One region of the Streptomyces sp. SID5469 genome, then DNA from elsewhere that is predicted to be linked to it. Evidence: predicted binding sites of a transcription regulator. Region 1 holds the regulator's gene; the other holds the start of a gene.
The links. Region 1 encodes HrcA, which represses chaperone genes, less so after heat shock. Its sites were predicted from a motif close to TTNGCACTCNGNNNNNCNGAGTGCNAA; they were not measured.
Positions count from the first base shown of each region.

Region 2: the regulator HrcA is predicted to act here: its motif matches at 3,046-3,072, upstream of groL (chaperonin GroEL).

Region 1 is NZ_WWIN01000001.1:6,734,964-6,749,399, reverse strand. It holds gene GTY58_RS29125 (adenosine deaminase) at 1-195, opposite strand, end outside; gene GTY58_RS29120 (ribonuclease Z) at 216-1,121, opposite strand; gene GTY58_RS29115 (histidine triad nucleotide-binding protein) at 1,128-1,481, opposite strand; gene GTY58_RS29110 (S41 family peptidase) at 1,580-4,801, opposite strand; gene GTY58_RS29105 (hypothetical protein) at 4,873-5,367, opposite strand; gene GTY58_RS29100 (16S rRNA (uracil(1498)-N(3))-methyltransferase) at 5,727-6,476, opposite strand; gene GTY58_RS29095 (nitronate monooxygenase) at 6,473-7,546, opposite strand; gene dnaJ (molecular chaperone DnaJ) at 7,737-8,873, opposite strand; gene hrcA (heat-inducible transcriptional repressor HrcA) at 8,874-9,890, opposite strand; gene GTY58_RS29080 (MBL fold metallo-hydrolase) at 10,082-10,810, shown strand; gene GTY58_RS29075 (DUF3097 domain-containing protein) at 10,916-11,728, shown strand; gene hemW (radical SAM family heme chaperone HemW) at 11,765-12,997, opposite strand; gene GTY58_RS29065 (SpoIIE family protein phosphatase) at 13,033-14,436, opposite strand, start outside.
Region 2 is NZ_WWIN01000001.1:4,852,900-4,867,335, forward strand. It holds gene GTY58_RS20525 (phospholipase D-like domain-containing protein) at 1-1,167, shown strand, start outside; gene groL (chaperonin GroEL) at 1,294-2,919, opposite strand; gene GTY58_RS20535 (cold-shock protein) at 3,254-3,460, opposite strand; gene GTY58_RS20540 (MoaD/ThiS family protein) at 3,914-4,189, opposite strand; gene thrC (threonine synthase) at 4,265-5,563, opposite strand; SAM riboswitch class I at 5,581-5,727, opposite strand; gene GTY58_RS20550 (glucosyl-3-phosphoglycerate synthase) at 5,904-6,848, shown strand; gene GTY58_RS20555 (trehalose-6-phosphate synthase) at 6,958-8,349, shown strand; gene otsB (trehalose-phosphatase) at 8,393-9,256, opposite strand; gene GTY58_RS20565 (DUF3263 domain-containing protein) at 9,358-9,585, opposite strand; gene GTY58_RS20570 (extracellular solute-binding protein) at 9,685-10,914, opposite strand; gene GTY58_RS20575 (ROK family protein) at 11,074-12,018, shown strand; gene nagA (N-acetylglucosamine-6-phosphate deacetylase) at 12,018-13,163, shown strand; gene GTY58_RS20585 (1-phosphofructokinase family hexose kinase) at 13,308-14,237, shown strand; gene GTY58_RS20590 (hypothetical protein) at 14,311-14,436, opposite strand, start outside.

The DNA.
Region 1 (14,436 bases):
GGTCCGCAGCACGGCCATGAGCTCGTAGTACAGGTTCAGGAACGACTGAAGGTCGTCGAACTGATACGCCTTGCGGAGCTCGTCCGTGTGCGCGTACGGCAGCGGGACACCGTTGCGCGCGGCCAGCGCGAAGGCCAGCTCGGGCTCCAGGGTGCCTTCGATGTGGAGGTGCAGTTCAGCTTTGGGGAGGGGCATCGACGTATCGTACGGGCGTTTTAGTGGCGTTTCGGAACCGGCACTCGCAGCAGATCGTGCGCCACGGTCAGCTCACCCTCGAACCCGCCGGCCCGCGCCTCCCGCTCGAATGCGTCGGGGTCGGAGTAGCGCTGGCTGAAGTGGGTCAGTACGAGATGACGTACCCCCGCGTCCTTCGCCACCCGCCCGGCCTGGCCTGCCGTCAGGTGCCCGTGGTCCTCGGCGAGTTGGTGATCCCCGTCGAGGAACGTCGACTCGATGACGAGCATGTCGCACCCCTCGGCGAGCGCGTGCACGCCCTCACACAGCCGCGTGTCCATGACGAACGCGAACCGCTGCCCGTGCCGGACCTCGCTCACGTCCTCGAGCGAGACGCCCCCGATGGCCCCCTCCCGCTGGATCCTCCCGACGTCGGGCCCCTTGATCCCGTGCGCGGCGAGCCGCTCGGGCAGCATCCGCCGCCCGTCGGGCTCGACGAGCCGGTACCCGAAGGACTCGACGGGGTGGGAGAGCCTGCGGGTCTCGAGCACGTACGCGGGCGTGTCGGCGATCACGCCGTCGGCGGCGACCGGCGCCTCGGTGAGCGCCACGGTCTCCCGGTACGCCGTGGCGTACCGCAGCCGTTCGAAGAACCGCTGCCCGGAGCCCGGATAGTGCGCGGTGATCTCGTGCGGCACCCGGTCGAGGTTGATCCGCTGGATGACCCCGGCGAGCCCCAGCGAATGGTCCCCGTGGAAGTGCGTGACACAGATCCGGTGCAGATCGTGCGCGGCGACCCCCGCGCGCAGCATCTGCCGCTGGGTGCCCTCGCCGGGGTCGAAGAGGATGCCCTCGCCGTCCCAGCGCAGCAGATAGCCGTTGTGGTTGCGATGCCGGGTGGGAACCTGGCTCGCGGTGCCGAGGACCACCAACTCACGTACGGACATGTCGAGTTACCCGGGCGGCCACTGCATGCCGCGCCCGCCGATGACGTGGGCGTGGGCGTGGAAGACGGTCTGTCCGGCGCCGCTGCCGGTGTTGAAGACGACCCGGTAGCTCTCGAGCTTCTCGTCCCGGGCGACCTCGCCGGCCTCGCGGAGCACATCGGCGGCGATCGCCGGTTCGGCGGCGGCGAGGGCGGCGGCGTCGGGGTGGTGCACCTTGGGGATGACCAGCACGTGGGTCGGTGCCTGGGGGTTTATGTCGCGGAAGGCGACGGTGGTCTCCGTCTCCCTCACGAGGGTCGCCGGAATGTGCCCCGCGACGATCTTGCAGAACAGGCAGTCGTCCTGCGGCTCTCCCGCCATGTGCGTGCCTCCCTCGAACCGGATGATCGTTACCTCGGCATCGTATCGAGCGCGGGGGGCGACCACTCCCAAGGGCGGTCACCCCGGCGCCGCGTGCGCTACGACTCCGGCAACGACGGGGCCGTCTTCGCCGGGTTCTCCTCGAGGGCGGCCAGGGCGATCCGGATCGCCTCGTCGAGCTGGACGTCCCGGCCGGCCGCGTGGTCCTGCGGGGTCTGGACGACCTCGACGTCCGGGTCGACGCCGTGGTTCTCCACGCCCCAGCCGTAACCCTCCAGCCAGAACGCGTACTTGGGCTGGGTGACCAGCGTCCCGTCGACCAGCCGGTACCGGCTGTCGATCCCGACCACGCCGCCCCACGTCCGCGTGCCGACCACGGGTCCGATCCCCAGGGCCTTGATCGCCGCGTTGACGATGTCGCCGTCGGATCCGGAGAACTCGTTGGCGACGGCGACGACCGGTCCGCGCGGCGCGTCCTCGGGGTAGCTGTACGGCCGCATCCCGCGCGGCAGGTCCCACCCCACGATCCGGCGCGCCAGCTTCTCGACGACCAGCTGGGAGGTGTGGCCGCCGCGGTTCTCGCGGACGTCCACGACCAGTCCCTGCCGGGCGACTTCGATGCGCAGGTCGCGGTGGAGCTGCGCCCATCCGGAGCCGACCATGTCGGGCACGTGCAGGTACCCGAGCCGTCCGCCGGACTTCTCGTGGACGTACGCCCGCCGGTCGGCGACCCACGCGTGGTACCGCAGCGGCTCCTCGTCCGCGATGGGCACCACGACCGCGTGCCGCGGATCCCCGCCGCCGGACGGCGAGATCGTCAGCTCGACCGGCTTGCCCGCCGTCCCGACGAGCAGCGGCCCCGGCCCGGTCACGGGGTCGACCGGCCGCCCGCCGACGGCGATGACCGCGTCCCCGGCCCGCACCGCGACGCCCGGCGCGGCCAGCGGGGCGCGGGCGTCGGGGTCGGAGGTCTCCGAGGGCAGCACCCGGTCGACGCGCCAGCTCCCGTCCTCGTGCCGGGAGATGTCCGCCCCGAGCAGCCCCTGCTGCCGGTCGCCGGCCCAGCCTCCGCCCGCGGGGGAGACATAGGCGTGCGAGGTGCCGAGCTCGCCCTGTACCTCCCAGAGCAGATCGACCAGGTCGTCGTGTGTCGCGACCCGTTCGAGGACCGGCCGGTAGCGTGCCAGTACGCCCTCCCAGTCGACCCCGGCCAGGTCGGGCCGCCAGAAGTTGTCCCGCATGAGGCGGCCCGCCTCGTCGTACATCTGCCGCCACTCGGCGGCCGGGTCGACGGTCTGCCGTACCCGGGACAGGTCCACCGTGATGTTGGTGTCGCTCTCGTCGTCGTTCGAGGCGCGGCGGTCGCTGGGTACGACCTTGAGCTTGCCGTCGGTCCACAGCAGGACCCGTTTGCCGTCGCCGCTGACCGCGAGGTGGTCGGCGTCCGCGGCGAGGTGCTCGATGCGCTGCTGGGCGAGGTCGTAGCGTTCGAGTTCGGTCTTCGGGTCCGGGTCGTCCGGGGTGGCGCGGGAGGCGCCCAGCACTCCGCGTACCGGGTGGCGCAGCCACAGCACGCCGTCCTTGGCGGCCCGCAGGCCCGAGTAGCGGGCGGCCTCGACGGGGAACGGCACGATGCGGTCGCCGAGCCCGTCCAGGTCGATCCGGGTGCTCGGGGCGCCTTCGCTGTCGGGCGTCTCGTCCTTGTCGGGCGCGTCGAAGGGGCGTCCGTGCCGCTGCGGCCCGAAGGGGGACGGGGTGGTGGCGGCGAGGGTGATCAGATGCGGGCGCGAGCCGCCGACGAAGGCGAGGTCGAAGACGTGCTCGTCGTAGACCGGGTCGAAGGAGCGTGCCGACAGGAAGGCGAGGTGCTTGCCGTCGAGCGTGAACGCGGGCGCGTAGTCCCGGAACCGCAGCGGCGTCGCCTCGGTCACCGACAGGTCGGCGGTGTTGGCGAGCTTGAGCTGGCGCAGCGGTCGCGGACCGGGGTGCGACCAGGCCAGCCACGCCGAGTCGGGTGAGAAGACGAGGCCGGTGACGTCCCCGTCCTCGCTGCGGTCGACCTCCCGCACCTCTCCGGTCTCCTGTTCGACGAGCAGCACCCGCCCGTCGTGCGAGGCGACGGCGGCCCGGCTGCCGTCGGGGGCCATCGCGAGCCCGACGACACGGCCGAGCTGCCCGGCGGCGAGCCGGCGCGGGATGGCGCCGGGCGCGGCACCGGTCGCCGGGGCGAACTCCAGGGCGTCCTCGCCCTCGGCGTCCGTCACCCACACCACGTGCTCCTCGCCGTCCACGCGGAAGGTGCGCGGCAGCCGGGCGCGTACGCCGTGTTCGGCGGCGAGGGCGCGGGCGGGCCCGGAGCGGTGGGTGACCCAGTGGACGGCGCCGCGGACGGAGATCGCGCTGCCGCGTCCGGTGTGGTCGGGCGCGGCGGCCCCGAACCAGCGGGCCGCGCTCACGGGGTGCGGCTGGAGGTCGGCGCGCTGTCCGCCGAGCCGGATGTCGAGGCGTCGCGGCTCGGCCCCGTCGAGGTCGTCGAGGAGCCACAGCTCACCGGCCGAGGAGTAGACGACGCGGGTGCCGTCGGTGGCCGCGTGCCGGGCGTAGAAGCCGTCGATCGGGGTGTGCCGGCGCAGGTCCGAGCCGTCCGCGAGGGAGGAGTACAGCGCCCCGACGCCTTCGTGGTCGGAGAGGAACGCGACGCGCTCTCCCACCCAGGACGGGTACTCGATGTTCCCGTCCAGGTCCGCGTGGAGGCGTACGAACTCGCCGGCCTCTTCCCCCTCGGCGTCCCGGTCGATCCACAGCTTGCCCGCCGTACCGCCGCGGTAGCGCTTCCACCAGGCCGCCTCGCGCCCCATGGGAGCGGACAGCAGGAGGACGCCGGGGCCGCCGTACGAGACGTCGCCGACGGGCCCGTACGGCAGGGTGGTCGCGGGGCCGCCGTCGAGCGGGACGGCGCGGGCCCAGCTGCGGCGCAGTGAGGCCTGCCCGACCGTGCTGATGGCGAGCACCTGTCCCGCTGGGGTCCAGCCGCGCACCTGGGTCCTCGAACTGCCCCAGTGGGTGAGGCGTCGGGCGGGGCCGCCGTCGACCGGGGCGATGTGCACCTCGGGGGCGCCGTCGCGGGTGGAGGTCCAGGCGACGGTCGTGCCGTCGGGGGAGATACGGGGGTGGGTCACCGGAACGTTGTCGGCGCTCACCCGCCAGGCTCTGCCGCCGTCGAGGGGGGCGACCCACACGTCGTCCTCGGCGGTGAAGGCGACCAACTCGCCATGGAGGTGCGGGAACCGGAGATACGCGGGCGATGCGGGCTGTGTCACCCAATCACCCTAAGCAGCGACCGCGCCCTCGGGGAGGGGTTTGGATCACTTGCCCTCATCGGCTCCGCACGTCACTTCCCCTGGACCGGCCAGCAGGTGGGGTCGCCCTGGCACCAGATGGTCCTCGTCACGGTGACGGTGGGGCCCGGCTGTCCGGGGCTCGGCCGGTAGGTGACGGGCGGGGTGTACGTGGGCGTACTGGCGGCGTCGCAGTTGCCGAGGCCGTTCACGTGGAACCACTCCTTGCCGCCGACCGTGGCGGTGAGGTTTCCGCGGACGCACTTGCCGTCGACCGCGCGGGTGACCTTCCCCTTGACGGTGATCTTCTTGCCGTCCGAGGTCTGCCCCCGGCAGTCGACGGTGGCGACGGTGTTCGTGCTCGCGGTCGGCGAGGACGACTTGCCGGGCGTGTAGGCCTTGTTGCCGTTCCCGTACGTGGCCGTGCAGCTGAGCCAGCGGACGTTCACATGCTGCCGTTCGAGTTCCGTCGTCGCGGTCCGGTCGGTCGTGTACGCCACCGCGGCCGTGCTCAGATCGCCGGGCTGGCACGCGACGGCACCGCCCATGGCGACCACCGCGAGTCCGGCCGCCGCGGCCAGCCGGCGCCCGGGCGGGCGCTGCCCGCGCGATCGCCGCCCGCCTGGACGCTGCGTGAGCGGACGCTGCCTGAGTGGACGCCGCCAAATCAGCCTCAATGCCCCCATGGAGGGCAGCCTCCCACCGTCCCGCGCGTCGCGGTAGACCGCATGCGGCCACTCGGGGCGCGCCCACGTCACAATCGAGTCTCGCCCCGCCCCGCCCACCCGTGCCCTCGGGGTCCTTGAGGTGGGCGCCGCGCCTGCGGTCGGTCATGGGTGCAGGCAGGCGGCACAGTCCGCGACGAGCAGCCGTACTTGGGCGAGTTCCACGCTGTCCCCCGCGGAGGTCAGGACCAGCGGCCCGTACGGGCGAGCAGCAGCGCCGTCGCCACGGTCCCGGCGGTCGATGTGCGCAGCACGGTGCGCCCCAGGTGGAACGTCTTCGCGCCCACCCCGGTGAAGAGTTCGATCTCCTCGGGAGAGATCCCGCCCTCGGGGCCGACCACCAGCACGATCGACCCGGACGTGGGCAGTTGGGCCGTCGCGAACGGCTCGGTGCCGTGCTCCGTGTCCTCGTGCAGCACCGCCGCCAGATCCGCCGTGGCGAGAAGTGCGGCGACCTGCTTGCTCGTCATCGCGCCCGCGACCTCGGGGAAGCGGACCCGGCGGGACTGCTTGCCGGCCTCGCGCGCCGTCGACCGCCATTTGGCGAGCGCCTTCTGGCCCCGGTCGCCCTTCCACTGCGTGATGCAGCGGGCGGCCGCCCACGGGACGATCGCGTCGACGCCGGTCTCGGTCATGGTCTCGACGGCCAGTTCGCCCCGGTCGCCCTTGGGCAGGGCCTGGACGACGGTGATGCGCGGCTCCTCCGGCGGCTCCTCGGTCACCGAGTCCATCTGGACGATCAGCCGGTCCTTGCCCTCGGTGCCGAGCACCACGCAGTCCGCCCACCGTCCGGCCCCGTCCGTGAGGACGACGTCCTCACCGGGCCGCAGCCGCTTCACGGAGACGGCGTGCCGTCCTTCGGCGCCGTCGAGCACGTAGTGTCCGCCACCGCCCGCGTTGAAATGCTCGACCACGAACACCGGTGCGGTCATCGCGCGCCACCGCCCGACAACGCTGTCTTCGCGGCCTCGACCTCGTCGGCCAGGGTCCGCACCAGCTGTCCGGCGGGCAGTTCGCGGGCCATGCGGTGGCCCTGGCCGGCCCACAGCGCCATGCCCTGCGCGTCGCCCGCCTTGGCCGCCGCCTTGCGCAGCGGCGAGGTGAGGTGGTGGACCTCGGGGTAGGCGGCGGGCGCGTACGGCCCGTGCTCGCGCATGAAGCGGTTGACCAGGCCGCGCGCCGGACGCCCGGAGAACGCGCGGGTCAGCTCCGTGCGGACGAAGAGCGGGTTGGTCAGCGCCTGCTTGTGCAGGGCGTTGGCGCCGGACTCGGGCGTGGCGACGAACGCCGTGCCGAGCTGGGCGGCGCTCGCGCCGGCCGCGAGGACGGCGGCGATCTGGCTGCCCCGCATGATGCCGCCGGCGGCGACGATCGGGAGCGTCACGGCCTCGCGGACCTGCGCGAGGAGCGAGAGGAGGCCGATCCCCGCCCCGTCCGCCTCCGGGTTGTCGCGGTGGGTGCCCTGGTGGCCGCCGGCCTCCACGCCCTGGACGATCACCGCGCCGGCGCCCGCGCGCTGCACGGCGAGGGCCTCGTCGACGGTGGTCGCGGTGACCAGGGTGAAGGTTCCCGCGCGGGCGAGGGCCTCCAGGACGTCGCGGGCGGGGCAGCCGAAGTGGAAGGAGGCGACCGGCACCGGGTTGTCGAGGAGGACGGCGAGCTTGGCGTCGTAGCCGTCGTCGCGGCCGCTGTCGGGATCGCCGAGCTCGGTCTCGTACCAGGACGCCTCGCCGGCGAGCTGGTTGGCGTAGACCTCGACGGCGGCGGGGTCCGCCTGCTCGGGCTGCGGCATGAAGAGGTTCACGCCGAAGGGGCGGCCGGTCAGCCCGCGTAGCTGCTTGATCTCCTGGTACATGCCGTCGGCGGTCTTGTACCCGGCGGCGAGGAACCCGAGCCCGCCGGCCTCGGACACGGCGGCGGCGAGCTGCGGCACGGAGACGCCGCCCGCCATGGGGGCCTGCACGATCGGATGTGGGAAGAGATCGGTCAGCGCGGAGGACATGACGGCATGTTGTCACGTCCTCCGTACAAGTCCGAATCCGGCCGTGCTGCTGGCATAGGCCGGCGGAATGGGCTCGCGTCAGGCGGCGCGGGCACCGTCCTTCGGGGGCGAGATCAGGCCATCCGGCCCTGCGACCGTACTCGCGCCCCGTCCGTCGGTCCGGGGCGGCAGCCACCGGACCGCACCCATGTCAGCGGCCGTTGAACGCGTCCTTCAGCCGCGAGAACAGTCCCTGCTGCCCCGGCTGGAACTGCCCCGTGGGCCGCTCCTCGCCACGCAGCTTGGCCAGTTCACGCAGCAGGCGCTCCTGCTCGGGGTCCATCTTCGTCGGCGTGGTGACCTCGACGTGGACGATCAGATCGCCCCGGCCGCCGCCCCGCAGATGCGTGATGCCCCGGCCGTGCAGCGGGATCGACTGACCGGACTGCGTGCCCGGGCGGATGTCGACCTCCTCCATGCCGTCCAGCGTCTCCAGCGGGACCTTCGTGCCGAGGGCCGCCGCCGTCATCGGGATCGTGACCGTGCAGTGCAGGTCGTCGCCGCGCCGCTGGAAGGTCTGGTGCGGCAGCTCGTGGATCTCGACGTACAGATCACCGGCCGGACCGCCGCCGGGGCCGACCTCGCCCTCGCCCGCGAGCTGGATCCGTGTGCCGTTGTCGACACCGGCCGGGATCTTCACGGTCAGGGTCCGGCGGGAACGCACCCGGCCGTCGCCCGCGCACTCCGGGCACGGCGTCGGAACGACCGTGCCGAAGCCCTGGCACTGGGGGCAGGGGCGGGACGTCATGACCTGGCCCAGGAAGGACCGCGTCACCTGCGAGACCTCACCGCGGCCGCGGCACATGTCACAGGTCTGCGCGCTCGTCCCCGGGGCGGCACCCTCGCCGCTGCACGTCGTACAGACGACGGCCGTCTCGACCTGGATGTCCTTCGTCGTGCCGAAGGCCGCCTCGTCGAGCTCGATCTCCACCCGGATCATGGCGTCCTGGCCCCGGCGGGTGCGCGAGCGCGGTCCGCGCTGCGACGCCGTGCCGAAGAACGCGTCCATGATGTCGGAGAAGTTGCCGAAGCCACCGGCGCCGAAGCCGCCCGCGCCTCCGCCGCCGCTCTGCGAGAGCGGGTCACCGCCGAGGTCGTAGACCTGCTTCTTCTGCGGGTCCGACAACACCTCGTAGGCGGCGTTGATCTCCTTGAAGCGCTCCTGCGTCTTCGGATCGGGATTGACATCCGGGTGCAGCTCGCGAGCGAGCCGCCGGAATGCCTTCTTGATCTCGTCCTGAGACGCGTCGCGGCGCACGCCGAGTACGGCGTAGTAGTCCGTGGCCACTTACGACTCCGCCAGGATCTGTCCGACGTACCGTGCCACTGCGCGTACCGCTCCCATCGTTCCCGGGTAATCCATGCGGGTCGGTCCGACCACGCCGAGTTTGGCTACTGCCTCGTCGCCCGAACCGTAGCCGACGGAGACCACGGACGTGGAGTTGAGTCCCTCATACGCGTTCTCGTGACCGATCCGTACGGTCATGCCCGAATCCCCGGCCGAACCAAGCAACTTGAGGAGCACGACCTGCTCCTCCAGCGCCTCGAGGACCGGCCGGATCGTGAGAGGGAAGTCATGTCCGAAGCGGGTGAGATTGGCGGTGCCGCCGATCATCAGCCGCTCCTCGGTCTCCTCGACGAGCGTCTCCAGAAGAGTGGAGAGCACGGTCGTGACCGTACCCCGGTCCTCGGGATCGAACGCCTCGGACAGGTCCTGCACGAGCTGCGGCACGTCCGCGAAGCGACGGCCGGCGACCCGGCTGTTGAGCCGCGCGCGCAGATCCGCGAGGGACGTCTCCCCGAACGGCGCCGGGCAGTCGATCATCCGCTGCTCGACCCGGCCCGTGTCCGTGATCAGTACCAGCATCACGCGCGCGGGGGCGAGCGACAGCAGCTCCACGTGCCGCACGGTGGACCGCGTCAGCGACGGGTACTGCACGACGGCGACCTGCCGGGTGAGCTGCGCCAGCAGCCGCACGGTCCGGCCGACGACATCGTCGAGATCGACGGCGCCGTCGAGGAAGTTCTGAATCGCGCGCCGCTCGGGCCCGGTCATCGGCTTGACGCCCGCGAGCTTGTCGACGAAGAGGCGGTAGCCCCTGTCCGTGGGGATGCGGCCCGCACTGGTGTGCGGCTGCGCGATGTAGCCCTCGTCCTCCAGCGCCGCCATGTCGTTGCGCACGGTCGCCGGGGAGACTCCGAGGTTGTGCCGCTCGGTGAGCGCCTTGGAACCCACCGGCTCCTCGGTGCCGACGTAGTCCTGGACGATGGCGCGCAGCACCTCGAGCCTGCGTTCACTGAGCATCGCGCACACCTCCAGTCGTCCGCTCGCCGTTTCTCCTGGCACTCAGCGCGCGCGAGTGCCAGCATCCCCGCGCCCAGTGTACGGCTGTGAGGTACGGCCCCGGCAAGGGCGGTCCTGCGAAGTCGTGCCGAGGTGACCGACCTGTCCGGTGGTGTCCTGCCGGGCGGGGCGGCTGGGGCTAGCGTCTCCGTATGCGGGTGACTTGGGAAGAGGCGGGATGGGAGAGCGTGGCGCCGTTCGTCGGGCGGCGCCGGCTTCCGGGGTGGGACTGCACGGTCGGGCTGGTGATCGGCGACAGCGCGGCCCTCATGATCGACGCGGGGTCGAGTCTGCGGGAGGGCGCGCTGCTGCGGGCGGAGGCGCAGCGGCTGCTGGGACCCGGCCGCCGTGTGACGCATCTCGCGCTCACACACCCCCATTTCGATCATGTCTTCGGCGCGGCGGCGTTCTCCGGGGTGGAGGTCTTCGGCGCGGTCGGCCTGGACACGGCCCTCGCGCACGGCCGCGAGGAGCTGCGCGCGGACGCCGTGCGCAACGGCCTGGACCCGCGCGCGGCGGAGGGGGCCGCGGACCTGCTCGTACGCCCCCGCCACCATGTCTTCGGCGAGTGGACCCTGGACCTGGGCGGCGAGGTGCAGGTGCTGCTGGCGAACGTGGGTCCCGGTCACACGGCGTACGACCTGGCCGTCCTGGTGTCCTCCTCGCCGGAGGTCGTCTTCTGCGGCGACCTGGTGGAGGAGTCGGGCGAGCCCCAGGCAGGGCCGGACGCGATCCCGTCACACTGGCCGGCGGCCCTGGACCGGCTGCTGGACCTGGGCGGACAGGACGCTGTGTACGTCCCCGGCCACGGAGCCACGGTGGACGCGGCATTCGTCCGGACCCAGCGGGACGAACTGGCGGCCCGCTTCGGCATCGCGTAGCGACCCGCTTCGGGACGGCGTGGGCACGCCGGATTGCGGGACTCCCGGCGTGTCGGGGCGCCCCGCTCCTCCGTCTCCCGCCGCGCTTCTCCTATCGTCATGCGAATGCGCCAGTACTCGCCGGATCTGACCCCGCCGTGGAAGAAGCCCAAGCCCGTGCCCGAGGTCCCGGCGGACCCGGGTCTGGTGGTGGAGGAGCCCGGCACCGGCTTCTGCGGGGCGGTGATCCGCTGCGAGGCGGGCACGGTGACGCTGGAGGACCGCTTCGGCAAGCACCGGGTGTTCCCGCTGGAGCCGCGGGGCTTTCTGCTGGAGGGCCGCGTGGTGACCCTCGTCCGCCCGTCCGGCAACGCTCCCGTACGCCCCACCCGTACCGCCTCCGGTTCGGTGGCCGTCCCCGGCGCCCGCGCCCGGGTGGCCCGCGCCGGCCGCATCTACGTCGAGGGCCGCCACGACGCGGAGCTGGTCGAGAAGGTGTGGGGCGACGATCTGCGCGTCGAGGGGGTGGTGGTGGAGTACCTGGAGGGCGTCGACGACCTGCCACGGATCGTCACGGACTTCGCCCCGGGCCCGGACGCGCGCCTCGGCATCCTGGTCGACCACCTGGTCCCCGGCACCAAGGAGTCCCGCATCGCGGAGTCGGTGACGAGCGAGTACGCCTTGGTGGTGGGCCACCCCTACATCGACGTGTGGGAGGCGGTGAAGCCGGCGTCGGTCGGCATCCAGTCCTGGCCCCGTGTCCCCCACGGCCAGGACTGGAAGAAGGGCGTGTGCCGCGCGCTCGGCTGGCCGGAGAACACGGGCGCGGCCTGGCAGCACATCCTGTCCCGCGTGCGCTCCTACAAGGATCTGGAGCCGGAGCTCCTGGGCCGGGTGGAGGAGCTGATCGACTTCGTCACGGCCGGAGGTCCGGCCTGACCCCCGGACAAGCGCCGGACCCCGGCCGCCGACGGCTCAGTCCACCAGGTCCCTGACCACCGCGTCCGCGAGCAGCCGCCCCCGCAGCGTGAGAACGGCGTGGCCGGCGTCGTACGGGCCGGGCTCCAGGAGGCCGTCCGACAGTGCCCGGCGGGAGGCGGCCAGGCCGTCGGGGCGGAGCAGCGACAGCGGGCAGCCCTCACGCAGCCGCAGTTCGAGAAGAACGCGTTCGACGCGGCGGTCCTCCTCGGAGAGGAGTTCGCGTCCGGCGCCCGGGGACTTCCCCGCCGCCAGGGCGCCCGCGTAGGCCCCCGGGTGCTTCACGTTCCACCAGCGCACCCCGCCCACGTGGCTGTGCGCGCCGGGTCCCGCGCCCCACCAGTCGGCGCCCCGCCAGTACAGCTCGTTGTGCAGGCAGCGGCCCGCCTCGGAGGTGGCCCAGTTCGACACCTCGTACCAGTCGAAGCCCGCCGACGACAGGATCTCGTCGGCGATCAGGTACCGGTCGGCGTGGACGTCGTCGTCCGTCATCGGGACCTCGCCGCGGCGGATGCGGCGGGCGAGCTGTGTGCCCTCCTCGACGATCAGGGCGTACGCGGAGATGTGGTCCGGGCCCGCGCCGAGCGCCGCGTCCAGCGAGGCCCGCCAGTCGTCGTCCGTCTCCCCCGGTGTGCCGTAGATCAGGTCCAGGTTGACGTGGTCGAAGCCCGCCGCCCGCGCCTCCGCGACGCACCGCTCGGGACGGCCGGGCGTGTGCGTGCGGTCGAGCACCTTCAGTACGTGCTGCCGGGCGCTCTGCATGCCGAAGGAGACACGGTTGAAGCCGCCGGCCCGCAGGGTCGCGAGGTACGCCGGGTCCACCGACTCCGGGTTCGCCTCCGTCGTGACCTCCGCGTCGTCGGCGAGGCCGAACTCGTCGCGGACCGCCCCCAGCATCCGTACGAGGTCGTCGGCGGCCAGCAGCGTCGGCGTACCGCCGCCGACGAACACCGTGCGCACCGGGCGGGGGTCGTCACCGAGCACCTTGCGGGCCAGGCGTACCTCGTCGATCAGCGTCTCGGCGTAGTTGTCGCGGGAGGCCAGAACGCCTCCCGTGCCGCGCAGCTCGGTCGCCGTGTAGGTGTTGAAGTCGCAGTAGCCGCAGCGGGTCGCGCAGTACGGCACATGGAGGTAGAACCCGAGGGGACGCTCGGCAGCCCCGGCCAGGGCGTGCGCGGGCAGCGAACCGTCGTCGGGGACGGGTTCGCCGTCGGGAAGTGCGGAAGGCATGCCTTCCATTGTCCAGCACCGGCGGGGATGCCCGTTTACGTTCCTTCTCCCCGGCTCGGTGCTCCGCGCTCCGCCTGTAACACCAGCAGCGCCAGATCGTCCTCCGGCGGGCGCGCCCCGAACTCGTGCACCAGCCGTCTGATGCGTTCCGCGATCAGCTCGGCGCTCAGCCCCGCGCACCCCGCCAGCGCCGCCGCGAGACCGTCGCCGTCGTCGAACTGGTGCGAGCCGCTGCGCCGCTCGGTCACCCCGTCCGTGACGCACAGCAGCGTGTCGGCGGGGTGCAGCTCGAAGGTCTCGCAGGTGTACGTCGCGTCCTCGACGACCCCGAGGAGCGTCTGCGGCTGAGCCACGGGCCGTACGTCGCCGTCCGGGGTCAGCAGCAGCGGCAGCGGATGCCCGGCGGAGGCGAGCGTGCACCGCACCCCGCCCTCGAAGGGGACCAGCTCGCCGTAGAGGAGGGACAGGAAGCGGTTCTGCGGGCCCTCGTCGGCGCCGAGACCGGGTCCGCCCGCCGCCACCAGCGCCCTGGCCGCCGCGTCCGCCGCCTCGGTCGCGTCGTCGAGGAGGAGCTGGTTGAGGCGGTCCAGGACGTCCGCGACCTGGTAGCCCTCGCGCGCCAGGAGCCGCAGCCAGGGCCGGGCGAGCCCGATCACCACGGCGGCCTCGGGCCCCTTGCCCTGCACATCGCCGACGGCGAAGCACCAGCGCCCGTCCCCGGCCGGGAACAGGTCGTAGAAGTCACCGCTGGGTCCGCCCTTGTCGAGCGGCTCGTACACGAGGGCGCTGCGAACCCCGGGGATCTCGGCGACCGCGCCGGGCAGCAGTCCGCGCTGGAGGACCCGGCTGATGGTGGCCTGGCGCGCGTACTGGCGGGCCGCCCCGATGGCGAGGGCCACCCGGCGGCTCAGGTCCTCCACGAGGCCGGTGATCTCGTCGGGGTAGCGCAGCAGCCCGGCCCGCCCGATGACCAACGTGCCGAGCGGACGGCCGCCGGCGATCAGCCGGTACGCGAGCGCCGAGCCGCTCGCGCCGTGCGGGCCCAGTGCCTCGGCGGGCCAGGGCGCGGGCACGGGCCGGGTGCGCACCGACTCGGGCAGCCGGGGCGGGTGCCTCTCCAGCGCCCGGCGCAGGTCCTCGATGCGGTTCTCGCTGCCGTGCCAGACGCGGGCGAGCCGCGGCCCCGGAGCCATGCCCGTCTCGGGGCCGCGCCAGCCCGTCGCCTCGTCCTCCAGCCACACCGCGCACCAGTCGGCGAGCCGCGGTACGAGGAGCTGGCCGGCGAGCGCGGCGACCAGGTCCTCGTCGAGCTGTCCGGCCAGCAGGTCGGAGGCCTCGGCGAGGAAGGAGAGCGCGCCCCGGTTGAGCCAGTCGTGGTCCTGCGTGCCGCGTGGACCGGAGGCCTCGGGGTGGCCGGAATTCTCGGCGAACCCGATACC
Region 2 (14,436 bases), 1.9 Mb from region 1:
GGCGACCGGCACGACTCCTCGGACAGCGAGCTGGGCACCGACGTGTACCTGCGCCTGTACAAGGACGGTGCGCCGCTGTGGGACGAGAAGCTGCTGAGCAACGGCAACACCGGTACCGGCACGACCTGGTCGCACCAGAAGCCCGACGTCGGCGTGGACGACCAGGGCAACGCGATCGTCGTGTGGGCCAAGGACGACGACGGCAACAAGTACGCCGACATCGCGGTGCGCAAGGTGACCCCGGACGGCACGGTCACCACCCTGCCGCGTCCGCACGCCTCCGGTGACGGGGACCAGCTGCGGCCGACGGTCGCGGTGGCCGGCGACGGCTCCTACAGCGTCGCCTGGGAGAACACGGCCGACGGCTCGACCCTCAACCAGGTGTACGCGAGCAGTTGGTCCGCGACCGGCGCGCTGCGCTACCAGGACGTCCAGGTCAGCACGATCAACTCCGGTGCGGCCGGATCGAACCGGCGGCCCGACGCGGCGATCGACAACGCCGGGAACACCGTGATCGCCTGGGAGGAGGACGCGGACGGCAACGGCGGCCTCAACATCGGTGTCGCCAAGCTCAACACCTCGGGCGGCTTCACCGTGGCCCGCAAGGTGGGCAACTCCCTCACCGACGGACAGCAGACCAAGCCCGCGGTGGCCTCCGCCGGTGACGGCCGGTTCGTCGTGGCCTGGACGGACGAGTACACCACGGGCGCGGGCACCCTGGTCCGGCCGCAGCGGATCAACCAGCGCTTCTTCTCGGCGGCCGGCAGCCCCGCGGCGGCGGACCAGCGGACCACCGAGGACGGCACGAGCAGCGGTCCCTACGTCGACGGCAAGCGGCCGATCTCCGACCAGACGGACGCCGATGTCACGGTCGCCGACGACGGCACCTTCGTCGTCGCGTGGAAGGAGGCCTTCGACGTGCTCGTCGGCAACCCGGCCACCCTGTACGCGGGCAAGGACGACGTGTGGGCCCGCGGCTTCAACGCCGACGGCACGACGACCGGCAGGTTCCCCGCCACCCGGATGAACGTGGTGACCGGCGGCGGCCAGGGCGGCCCGGCCGTGGCCGTCGCTTCGAACGGCCGGCTCGCGCTGACGTACTCGGACGACTACGACGGCAACGGCCACAACGAGATGCGGCTGCGCGACGCGTTCAGCAACTCCTGATCACCTGTCCCGCCGCGGCCCGGGCGGCCGCGGCGGGAGAGCGTGAACGCCCGAGGGCGGCACCCCCTGGAATGGGAGTGCCGCCCTCGGTCTCGTACTGCGACGAACCGCTGATCCGCGAAGGGATCAGAAGTCCATGTCACCGCCCGGCATGCCGCCCGGAGCGCCGCCCGCGGCGGCCTTCTCCGGCTTGTCGGCGATGACGGCCTCGGTGGTCAGGAACAGCGCGGCGATGGAGGCGGCGTTCTGCAGGGCAGAGCGCGTGACCTTCGCCGGGTCGATGATGCCTTCGGCGATCATGTCGACGTACTCACCGGTCGCGGCGTTCAGGCCGTGGCCGACGGGCAGGTTGCGCACCTTCTCGACGATGACGCCACCCTCGAGACCACCGTTGACGGCGATCTGCTTGAGCGGGGCCTCCAGGGCGAGCCGCACGGCGTTGGCGCCGGTCGCCTCGTCACCCGTGAGCTCCAGCTTCTCGAAGACCGAGGAAGCCTGGATGAGGGCCACGCCACCACCGGCGACGATGCCCTCCTCGACGGCCGCCTTCGCGTTGCGAACGGCGTCCTCGATGCGGTGCTTGCGCTCCTTGAGCTCGACCTCGGTGGCGGCACCGGCCTTGATGACGGCCACGCCGCCGGCCAGCTTCGCCAGACGCTCCTGGAGCTTCTCGCGGTCGTAGTCCGAGTCGGAGTTCTCGATCTCGGCACGGATCTGGTTGACCCGGCCGGCGACCTGGTCGGCCGAGCCGGCGCCGTCGACGATCGTGGTCTCGTCCTTGGTGATGACGACCTTGCGGGCGCGACCGAGCAGGTCGATGCTCGCGTTCTCCAGCTTGAGGCCGACCTCCTCGGAGATGACCTCGCCGCCCGTGAGGATGGCGATGTCGCCGAGCATGGCCTTGCGGCGGTCACCGAAGCCCGGAGCCTTGACGGCGACGGACTTGAAGGTGCCACGGATCTTGTTGACGACCAGGGTCGACAGGGCCTCGCCCTCGACGTCCTCGGCGATGATCAGCAGCGGCTTGCCCGACTGCATGACCTTCTCGAGGAGCGGGAGCAGGTCCTTGACGGAACTGATCTTGGAGTTGGCGATCAGGATGTACGGGTCGTCGAGCGACGCCTCCATACGCTCCATGTCGGTGGCGAAGTACGCCGAGATGTAGCCCTTGTCGAAGCGCATACCCTCGGTGAGCTCGAGCTCCAGACCGAAGGTCTGGGACTCCTCGACGGTGATGACGCCTTCCTTGCCGACCTTGTCCATCGCCTCGGCGATGAGCTCGCCGATCTGGGTGTCGGCGGCGGAGATGGAGGCCGTCGAAGCGATCTGCTCCTTGGTCTCGACATCCTTCGCCTGCTCGAGCAGGGCACCGGAGACGGCCTCGACGGCCTTCTCGATACCGCGCTTGAGAGCCATCGGGTTGGCGCCGGCGGCTACGTTGCGCAGGCCCTCGCGGACGAGCGCCTGGGCGAGGACGGTCGCGGTGGTCGTACCGTCACCGGCGACGTCGTCCGTCTTCTTGGCGACTTCCTTGACCAGCTCGGCGCCGATCTTCTCGTACGGGTCCTCGAGCTCGATCTCCTTGGCGATGGAAACACCATCGTTGGTGATCGTGGGGGCGCCCCACTTCTTCTCGAGGACGACGTTGCGGCCCTTGGGGCCAAGGGTGACCTTGACGGCGTCGGCGAGCTGGTTCATCCCGCGCTCGAGACCGCGCCGTGCCTCCTCGTCGAACGCGATGATCTTGGCCATGTGAAGTGGTCCTCCCGGACTGGGGTGGATTGCTCCGGACCGCGCTGGCGCCCGCGACGGACGGCCTGCCTGCCCCGTGGTTCCTTGCACCACCTGGCCTGCGGGCCTCACCGACCCGGTCCTTCGTTATCACTCTCACCTTCAGAGTGCTAACGCCAATGATTAGCACTCGCCCCTGCCGAGTGCAAGCGGCTCCAGGCAATCCGCAGGTGAACGCACCTGTGCGCCCCACACGTGCGCAGGCGCTCCGGACGCCCCGGGGCAGACCGAAGGGCCCGTACCCCGGAGGGGATACGGGCCCTTCGTCACGTCGAACAGTCAGTCGGCGCGTGCTTCAGCCGGTCGCCAGTCGGACCATGTCCGCCTGCGGCCCCTTCTGGCCTTGCGAGATCTCGAAATCGACCCGCTGACCCTCTTCCAGGGTGCGGTAGCCGTCCATCTGAATCGCGCTGTAGTGGACGAATACATCCGCACCACCGTCGACCGCGATGAAGCCGTACCCCTTCTCCGCGTTGAACCACTTGACGGTGCCCTGAGCCATGCCTAACTCCCCTATTACTGGCCCTTGCACAGGACCGCACTTCGCGGACCCGGGTCAGACCTCACCCCCCAATGGCTTGGGGGTGTGCGCCGGAACGCGTCGACCGCGGCTGAATGTATCTGTCCAACTGCCCTCTGCAACAGGTCAATCGGACGAGAATTCTGGGTCTGGCCGATCGGGAATATGCGGAGAATTCGCAAAGATTCAGGGCAAGTCGGGCCCCATAAATGCCGTATAAGGCTTAAAAGGGTGGGGCACTTTGGCTGTTTCTTGTCGGGCTTCGGATGAGAACTCATATGCATCCGGCAAGAAGAGCGAGGCGACTTCCCCAACTGTACCGTGCTCAACCATGCAGAATTGCCCCCTCCGTTTCTCTCACGGAGGGGGCAATTCGATGAACTCTCGGTAACCGGCGTTACCGACGGTAATAACCGGGCGCCGAACCGGTATCGGTCAGCCGCCGGCGACGGCCGGGATGATCGAGACTCCGGCGCCGTCCGGCGTCACCGTCTCGAGGCCCTGCTCGAAGCGCACGTCGTCGTCGTTCACGTACACGTTGACGAAGCGGCGCAGCTTGCCCTGGTCGTCCAGGACGCGGGCCGCGATGCCCGTGTGGTTCTTCTCCAGGTCGGCGATGACCTCGGCGAGGGTCGCGCCCTGGGCCGGGACCTCGGCCTTGCCGCCCGTGTAGGTGCGCAGGATGGTCGGGATGCGGACGTTGACGCTCATGCGGTGTGACCTCCGGTCGGGTACACGGGAAGGGCTGTTCTCAAGCTGCGGACTGGTGGGGGCCGGTCGCGCCGTTCACGCGAGGCCGGCTTCCCGGAAGGAGTCCAGGCTGGGACGAATGGTCGCGGTCAGCCCGGTCCCGGCCACCGCGTCCAGGGTCTTGAGGCCGTCACCGGTGTTGAGGACGACCGTCGTGAGGGTGGGGTCGAGCAGACCGCTCTCGATCAGTTTCTTGGCCACACCCACCGTCACGCCACCCGCGGTCTCCGCGAAGATGCCCTCGGTCCGTGCGAGCAGCTTGATCGCGTCGACGATCTGCTCGTCGTTCACGTCCTCCACCGCACCGCCCGTGCGGCGCGCGATGTCGAGGACGTACGGGCCGTCGGCCGGGTTGCCGATGGCCAGCGACTTGGCGATGGTGTTCGGCTTCTGCGGCCGCACGACGTCCTGGCCGGCCTTGTAGGCGACGGACACCGGCGAGCAGCCCTCGGCCTGCGCGCCGAAGATCTTGTACGGCTTGTCCTCGACCAGCCCGAGCTTGATCAGCTCCTGGAGCCCCTTGTCGATCTTCGTGAGCTGGGAGCCGGAGGCGATGGGCACCACCAGCTGGTCCGGCAGCCGCCAGCCGAGCTGCTCGCAGATCTCGTACGCCAGCGTCTTGGAGCCCTCGGCGTAGTACGGCCGCAGGTTGACGTTGACGAAGCCCCAGCCCTCGCCGGCCGGGTCGCCGATCAGCTCGGAGCAGAAGCGGTTCACGTCGTCGTAGTTGCCCTCGATGCCGACGAGCTCGCCGCCGTAGACCGCGGCCATGACGACCTTGCCCTGCTCCAGGTCGTGCGGGATGAACACGCAGGAACGGAAGCCGGCGCGGGCGGCGGCGGCGCCCACCGCGCCGGCCAGGTTGCCGGTGGAGGAGCAGGAGAGGGTGGTGAAGTCGAAGGCGCGGGCGGCCTCGATGGCCTGGGCGACGACGCGGTCCTTGAAGGAGTGCGTCGGGTTGCCGGAGTCGTCCTTCACGAAGAGCTTGCCGGCGTCGACACCGAGCTCACGCGCCAGGTTGTCGGCCTGGACGAGCTTGGTCCAGCCCGGGTTGATGTTGGGCTTCTCGGCGACGTCCGCCGGGACCGGCAGGAGCGGCGCATAGCGCCAGATGTTCGCGGGGCCCGCCTCGATCTGCTTGCGGAGTTCCTCGGTGTCGTAGCCCGAGAAGTCGTACGCGATCTCCAGCGGGCCGAAACACTCGTCGCAGGCGAAGACCGGACCGAGGGGCACGCGGTGGCCGCACTCGCGGCAGGAAAGCGCGGCGGCCGGACCGAGGTCGACGGAGTTCGCGGGGGAGGTGACGGAGGTACTTGCGACAGTCTGCGCAGCCATGGAGGCGAGGCCCTTTCTCCTCATCTTCCTCACGACGCACTTCGCCGTGAGACGGATTTGGCACCTTCCCGAGCCGGGAGCCTCGCCACATCAACGTGACAAGACCGGCTGGAGGGTTGCCGGGGCTTCATCGGGCCGTATCCCTCTGCCCCTCTGGATGAGCGGTATTCGGTTGTTTGACTGTGGAGCACTGTGCGCGCCGATGATCGAGGACATGCGATGGTCATCCGCGTTGTTCAAGACTGTAACCGAAGGCCAGGACAGTTGAGATAGTCGTCCGAACAGCGAGATGGATCACGCGCTGATGCGAGTGTGTGATCAGACAGTGAGGAGCCGCAGAGTGCTGAACGAAGTCGAGCGCTGGCTGAGCACCCGCTCCTGGTCCCTGACCGATCGCCCGCTCCACAAGATCATGGCCGCGAAACGCTCCTCGGGCTCCTCGGTCAGCGTCGTGCTGCCCGCGCTGAACGAGGAGGAGACGGTCGGCGAGATCGTCGCCGTCATCCGGCACGACCTGATGCACCAGGTCCCGCTCGTCGACGAGATCGTCGTGATCGACTCGGGCTCGACGGACCGCACCTCCGAGGTGGCCGCGGCCGCGGGCGCCCGGGTCGTGCACCGCGACGAGATACTCCCGCGGCTGCCGGCCGTGCCCGGCAAGGGGGAGGTCCTGTGGCGCTCCCTCCTGGTCACCAGCGGTGACATCGTCTGTTTCATCGACGCGGACCTGAAGGAGTTCTCGTCGGACTTCGTCTCCGGCATCGTGGGCCCGCTGCTCACCGACCCGGGCGTCGACCTCGTGAAGGCGATGTACGACCGGCCGCTGGGCGGCGCGGCGGGCCAGGGCGGCCGGGTGACCGAGCTGATGGCCCGGCCGCTCCTCAACATGCACTGGCCGCAGCTGGCCGGCTTCGTCCAGCCGCTCGGCGGCGAGTACGCGGCCCGCCGCTCGCTGCTCGAACAGCTCCCGTTCCCCGTCGGGTACGGCGTGGAGCTGGGGATGCTCGTCGACGCCCTCCACCTCGTGGGCCTCGACGCGCTCGCCCAGGTCGACGTCGGCGTGCGCAAGCACCGCCACCAGGACGGCCAGGCGCTCGGCCGCATGGCCGCGGCGATCTACCGCACCGCCCAGCTGCGCCTGGCCCGGGGTCACCTGATCCGCCCCGCGCTCACCCAGTTCGAGCGCGGCGAGGACGGTTTCGAGCCGCGCACGTACTCGGTGGACACGGAGGAACGGCCGCCGATGGCGGAAATCGCCGAGTACGCGCGGCGGAAGGCCGCGTAGCCCGCGCCCCCGCGGGGGCGCGGGGCCGTCCCGCGCGAGGTCGTATACGACGCCGCATACGGCCGAAGGGAACGTTTGAGCGTTTCCGACCCGGGCTAGATTTCGAGGCATGGCTTCCACCCGAGGTGCCCAGATCCTCGTCGCGTCCAACCGCGGCCCGGTCTCGTACACGCTGGACGAGACCGGCACGCTGACCAGCAAGCGCGGCGGCGGCGGGCTGGTGTCCGGACTGTCGGCCATCGGCCCCGACGCGGGCGCCCTCTGGGTGTGCTCGGCGCTCGGCGAAGGCGACCGCGAGGCGGTGCGGCGCGGAGTCGGCGAGCCCGGCGTACGGATGCTGGACGTCGACGCAGAGGTCCACGCGGACGCGTACAACGGCATCGCGAACTCGGTCCTGTGGTTCGTCCACCACATGCTGTACCAGACGCCGCTGGAGCCGGTCTTCGACGCGGAGTTCCGGCGCCAGTGGGCGGCCTACGAGACGTACAACCACGCCTTCGCCGCGGCGCTGGCCGAGGAGGCGGCCGAGGGCGCCGCGGTCCTCGTCCAGGACTACCACCTGACGCTGGTCCCGCGGATGCTCCGCGAACTGCGCCCCGACCTGCGGATCGGCCACTTCTCGCACACGCCGTGGGCCCCGTCGGAGTACTTCCGGATGCTGCCCGACGACATCGCGGCGCAGGTGCTGGGCGGGATTCTGGGCGCCGACCGGGCCGCGTTCCTCACCCAGCGCTGGGCGGACGCGTTCACGGACTGCTGTCACGCCGTGCTGGGCCCCGGGATTCCCTCCGGTACCCGGATCGGCGTGCACGGCCTGGGCGCGGACGCGGACTTCCTGCGGGAGCGGGCGCACCGGCCGGACGTCGAGGAGCGGATGGCGGCGCTGCGCGAGGAGGTCGGCGAGGGCCGGAAGACGATCGTGCGGGTGGACCGTACGGAGCTGTCGAAGAACATCGTGCGGGGTCTGCTCGCCTACCGGGAGCTGCTGGCGTCGCGGCCGGACTGGCGCGAGCGGGTCGTCCACGTCGCCTTCGCCTACCCGTCCCGCCAGGACCTGGCGGTCTACCGGGACTACACGGCCGCCGTGCAGCGCCTCGCGGACGAGATCAACGCGGAGTACGGGACGCCGGGCTGGACCCCGGTCGTGCTGCACGTCAAGGACGACTTCGCGCGCTCCCTCGCCGCGTACCGGCTGGCGGACGTGGCCCTCGTGAACCCCATCCGCGACGGCATGAACCTGGTCGCCAAGGAGGTCCCGGTCGTCTCCGACGAGGGCTGCGCGCTGGTGCTGTCCCGGGAGGCGGGCGCGTACGAGGAGCTGGGCGAGGACGCGATCACGGTGAACCCGTACGACGTCGTGGGTACGGCCGTGGCCCTCCACGAGGCCCTCTCGATGCCGGCCGGCGAGCGCGCCGAACGCACGAAGCGGCTGGCCGGGGCGGCGACGGCACTGCCCCCGGCCCGCTGGTTCCTGGATCAGCTGCACGCACTGGACACCTGAACCGGACCCGGGGCGCAGCCGACGGCGTACGCCCCGGGACCGGTCAGCCGAGGCGGGCCGCCAGCGCGTAGAGCAGGCTCACGACTCCGGGCGGGCCGTCGACGACCAGGTCGGCCCGTTCGGCCAGTTCGGTGACCTCGGAGCTGCCGCTGCACACCAGCAGCCCCGGTACGCCGTCCGAGCGGAGTTTGTCGACGGCGGCGAAGGCGGGGAGGTCGCCGAGGTCGTCGCCGGCGTACATGACGGCCTCCGCGCCGGTCTCCCGCGCGTACTCCAGGAGGGCGACGCCCTTGTCCATGCCGGGCGGGCGCAGCTCCAGGACCATGCGGCCGGGTTCGACGATCAGACCGTGGCGGGTGGCGAGGTCGGTGAGGGGTTCGCGCAGGGCCTCGAAGGCGGCCTGGGGGTCGGTGGCGCGGCGGGTGTGCACGGCGACGGCCCGGCCCTTCTCCTCGATCCACGTGCCCTGCCAGGCGCCGATCCGATCGAGGAAGCCGGGGAGTTCCGCGCGGACGGCGGCGACGCCGGGGTGCGGGGCGGGGGCCTTGACGGTGCCGCTGACGGCGTCCCAGCGTTCGGCGCCGTAGTGGCCGAGGACGACGAGGTGCTCCAGGCCGGGGACGCCCGCGAAGCCGCCGTAGCGGACGGCGACACCCGCCGGGCGGCCGGTGATCACCGCGACGGAGGCGACCTTCGGGGCGAGGGCCGCGAGAGCGGGGACCGCGTCGGGGTGCGCGCGGGCCTGATCGGGGTCGGGGACGATCGGGGCGAGCGTCCCGTCGAAGTCGAAGGCGAGAACGGCCCGGCCGGGCCGGGCGAGGATGGCGTCGAGACCGTCGCGCCCGGCCGGGGTCGCGGGCGTCGGCAAAGAGTCCCTGGAGTCCGTGGAGTCCGTATGGCTGCCCATACTCCGACCCTATCCGCGACGGGGCGCGCGCACGCATGGCTCACGCGCGCCCTCATGGCTCAGGGACCTCACGGGGCACGGATGCGCCGGGGCCCCTGTCGTCAGCGCTCCGCGCGGCGGTTCTCGCGGACGCGGCGCAGGCGGTTGACCGTCACCGGGTCGTGGGCGAGGGCGCGGGGGTCGTCCAGGAGGGCGTTGAGCAGCTGGTAGTACCTGACCGGTACCAGGCCCAGCTGCTCGCGTATCGCCCGCTCCTTGGCGCCGGGGCCGCCGAAGCTCCGGCGCTCAAGGGCGAGGACGGCCTGTTCCCGCGGGCTGAGCTCTTCCATGGACGACATGACTGCCAAGGTAACGGCCGGGACCGACAGGCCCCCCGGCGGCGGGGCCCGCGCCCGGGCTCCGGCGGTCGTCCACTCCGCGGTGTCCGACTACTCCGCGATGTCCGACGTGTCCGCCGCGTCCGCCGTGCGCTGGAGCTGCCCCAGGATCGCCGCCGGGTTGCCGCTCGGGCTCACGGCCTTGCCGATCTGCTTCTTGATGTCGGCACTGACGCTCGCCCAGGACGTCTTGCCGACCGGGTACAGCTGGGAGGTCGGGAGTTCCTCCAGGAAGGGACCCATGTCGGCGTCGTCCTTGTCCGCGGCCATCGCCTCCGACGCCGAGTTGGTGACCGGCAGCAGGTCGTACTCGTGGGAGAAGGCGAGCACGTTCTTCTCGTTGTAGACGAAGTCGAGGAAGTCGCCGATCTGCTGCTTGTGGCCGTTCTTGCGGAACGCCGTCATCCAGTCGGCGACGCCCATCGTGGCCTTGGGCCCGCTGTCGACCCCGGGCATCGGCACCATGCCGAACTTCACGCCCTTCTTCGCGGCCATCTTCATCAGCGTCGGATGGCCGCTCAGCATGCCGACCTCGCCCCGCGTGAACGCGGCGAACGCGGCCGCCCGGTTCAGCTTCGCCGGCGCGGTCGGGCCGGTGAGGCCCTTCCCCACCAGCTCGTCCTTCAGCCAGGCGAACGTGGCGACGTTCTGCGCGGAGTCGAGGTTGTAGGTGCCGACACTGCTCAGATAGCCGTCGCCGCCGCTCAGCAGCCACTGCATCGTCTCGGCCTGCGCCTCTTCCGGCCCGAGCGGCAGCGCGTACGGGGTCTTGACGCCGGCCGCCTTGAGCGCCTTCGCGTCGGCGGCCAGCTCGTCCCAGGTCTTCGGCGCGCCGGTGATGCCCGCCTGGGCGAAGAGCTTCTTGTTGTAGAAGAGCAGGCGCGTGGACGCCGCGAACGGCATGCCGTACTGCACCCGGTTCAGCTGCCCGGCGGTGCTCAGTTCCGAGACGAAGTCGGCCTGGACGGGGATGGAGAGCACGTCGTCGGCGGTGTACAGCTTGCCGGCGGCCGCGTAGTCCGCGTACGCCCCGATCTGCGCCATGTCGGGCGCCTTGCCGGCCGCGACCATCTCCTTGACCTTGCGGTCGACGTCGTTCCACGAGTAGACGCTGACCTCGACCTTGATGCCGGGGTGCTTCGCCTCGTACTCCTTGACCAGCGTGTCCCAGTACTTCTGGGAGCTGTTCGCCGACGAGTCGCCGTAATCCGCGGCCACCAGCTTCAGGGTCACGTCGCCGGAGTCCTCCGAGCTGCCGCAGCCCGCGAGTGTCGCTGTCATACCCAGTGCCGACAACACCGCGATCAAACCTGTCGTACGCCGCTGCACTTGCTCTTGCCCCAAACCCTGGTGTCTCACATGCCGATACAAATCAGCTATAAGGTCTACACCACGTAAGTGGACTAGACCTCTTCCGGGTCTACGCGCCACACTGTCCCCGTGAGACATGTCATCGCCCTCGATGTGGGCGGCACCGGGATGAAGGCCGCCCTGGTCGGGGCCTCGGGCGAGCTGCTGCACCAGGCCCGCCGGGCGACCGGGCGGGAGCGCGGTCCGGACGCCGTGGTCGACACCGTCCTCGGCTTCGCGGCCGAACTGCGCGCGTACGGCGAGCGTCATCTCGGCGAACCCGCGGCCGCCGCCGGCGTCGCCGTCCCCGGCATCGTCGACGCCGGCCGCGGCCTCGCCGTCTACGCGGCGAACCTCGGCTGGAGCGACGTACCCATGCGCAAGCTCCTCGGCGAACGGCTGCACGGCGTCCCGGTCGCCCTCGGCCACGACGTGCGCACCGGCGGTCTCGCCGAGGGCCGGATCGGCGCGGGCCGGGGCACCGACCGCTTCCTGTTCGTGGCGCTGGGCACCGGCATCGCGGGCGCCATCGGCATCGACGGCACGGTGGAGGCGGGCGCGCACGGCTTCGCGGGCGAGATCGGCCACATCGTCGTACGCCCCGGGGGGACTCCCTGTCCGTGCGGGCAGTACGGCTGCCTGGAGCGGTACGCCTCCGCCGCGGCGGTCAGCCAGGCCTGGGCACAGGCCTCCGGGAACCCGGACGCGGACGCGGCGAGCTGCGCGCAGGCCGTGGAGTCGGGCGACGAGCGCGCCGTACGGGTCTGGCGCCGGGCCGTGGACGCGCTCGCCGACGGGCTGGTCACCGCGCTCACCCTCCTGGACCCGCGCACCCTGATCATCGGTGGCGGGCTCGCCGAGGCGGGGGAAACCTTGTTCACACCGCTGCGCGCGGCCATGGAACGCCGCGTCACCTTCCAGAAGCTGCCGGCCCTCGTCCCCGCGGCCCTCGGGGACACGGCCGGATGTCTCGGCGCCGGGCTGCTCGCCTGGGACCTGCTCTCGACCCATGACTCTCCGGAGGTAACCGCCTGATGGCCACTAGCAACGTGCTCGCCGGTGCCCGGGTGGTGCTGCCCACGGGGATCGTGGACGGCGGCCGGGTGATCGTCGAGGGAACGCGCATCGCGGGCGCCTCCTCCGAGGACGCCCCGGTCGTGGACCTGTCCGGCCACTGGCTGGTCCCGGGCTTCGTCGATCTGCACAACCACGGCGGCGGCGGCGCGTCCTTCACCTCGGGCACCGCCGAGGAGGTTCTCCGGGGCGTCCACACCCACCGCCTGCACGGCACCACCACCGTCGTCGCCTCCACCGTCACCGGCGAGATGGACGTGCTGGCCCAGCGCGCGGGGCTGCTCTCCGAGCTGGCCGAGCAGGGCGACATCGCCGGCATCCACTTCGAGGGCCCGTTCATCTCGCCGTGCCGCAAGGGCGCCCACTCCGAGGAACTGCTGCGCGACCCGGACCCGGCCGAGGTCCGCAAGCTGATCGACGCGGCGCGCGGCAGGGCGAAGATGGTCACGCTGGCCACCGAACTGCCGGGCGGCATCGACTCCGTACGCCTGCTGGCCGAGCACGGGGTGATCGCCGCGATCGGGCACACGGACGCGACGTACGAGCAGACGGTGGAGGCCATCGACGCGGGTGCGACGGTCGCCACGCACCTGTTCAACGCGATGCCCGCGCTCGGCCACCGCACGCCGGGCCCGATCGCCGCCCTCCTGGAGGACGAGCGGATCACGGTCGAGCTGATCAACGACGGTACGCATCTGCACCCGGCCGCCCTCCAGCTGGCGTTCCATCACGCGGGCGCCGGCCGGGTCGCGTTCATCACGGACGCGATGGACGCGGCGGGCTTCGGCGACGGCCGCTATCTGCTCGGCCCGCTGGAGGTCGAGGTCAGTGAGGGCGTGGCGCGGCTGATGGAGGGCGGTTCGATCGCGGGCTCGACGCTCACGCTGGACCGCGCCCTCAAGCGGGCGGTCACCGTCGACGGGCTGCCGGTCGAGGACGCGGTGGCGGCCCTGTCCGCCAACCCGGCCAGGCTGCTCGGCGTGTACGACCAGGTGGGCTCGCTGGAGCCCGGCAAGGACGCCGACCTGGTGGTTCTTGACGCGGAGTTCACGCTCAAGGGCGTGATGCGCAAGGGCGAATGGGTGGTCGATCCCCAACTGGGGTGATTCATCCACTGGTTGAATGCGGCGGTCGGCCGGGGGACTGGGCCGACCGCCGTCTCCTTTGGCATGATCGAGCCTCCGCAACCGCTGCCGACAGGCGCATCCTGAGAAACGGCTGCGCAGACGAACTTCGAGGGAGGTCGGCCGGTGATCCTCACGGTCACGCTGAACACCGCTCTCGACATCACCTATCGCGTACGGGCGTTGACGCCGCACGCCTCGCACCGGGTGACCGAGATGGCCGAACGGCCCGGCGGCAAGGGCCTGAACGTGGCCCGCGTGCTGGCCGCCCTCGGCCACGAGGTGACGGTGACGGGTTTCACGGGCGGGGCGACGGGCCGCGCCCTGCGGGAGCAGCTCGCGCACACGCCGGGGGTGGTGGACGCGCTCGTGCCGGTCGGCGGCGCGACCCGGCGCACGATAGCGGTGGTCGACGAGACGACCGGTGACACGACTCAGCTCAACGAGCCGGGGCCGACCGTGACGCCCGCCGAGTGGGCCGCCTTCCAGGAGGCGTACGGGGAACTGCTGCGGTCCGCCTCGGCGGTGGCCCTGTGCGGCAGTCTGCCGCCGGGGGTGCCGGTGGGGGCGTACGCCGGTCTGGTCCGCGCCGCACGCGCGCAGGCGGTGCCCGTACTCCTGGACACCAGCGGCGAACCGCTGCGGCGCGGGGTGGCGGCGCGGCCCGACATCGTCAAACCGAACGCCGAGGAGCTGGCCGAACTCACCGGCTCGCACGAGCCGTGGCAGGCCACGCGCGACGCCCGACGTCGCGGGGCGAACACGGTGGTGGCTTCGCTGGGTGCCGAGGGCCTGCTGGCCGTGAACGCGGAGGGCCACTGGCGGGCCACCCCGCCGCACCGGGTCCGGGGCAATCCGACGGGGGCGGGCGACTCGGTGGTCGCGGGCCTGCTGTCGGGCCTGGTGGACCAGCTGCCGTGGCCCCGGCGCCTGGCCCGGGCGGTGGCCCTGTCCGCGGCGACGGTGCTGTCCCCGGTGGCGGGCGAGTTCGACCGCCGGACGTACGAGGAGCTCCTGGACCGGGTCGCGGTGACGGGGGACGCCACCGCGGCGTAGAACCGCCGGACCGCCGGAACCAACGGACCGCTGGAACCGCCGGCCGGGCCGTGGCCCGGCCTCCTGCGGCGGACTAGTCCTTGACCTTGCCTGCCTTCAGCCACAGCTGGTCCAGGAGGATGTTGCACTTGTCGCCGTCCTGGCAGGAGATCGAGATCGTGTTGGTGCCCTTGGTGAGCGTGGGCCACGCGTAGGTCTT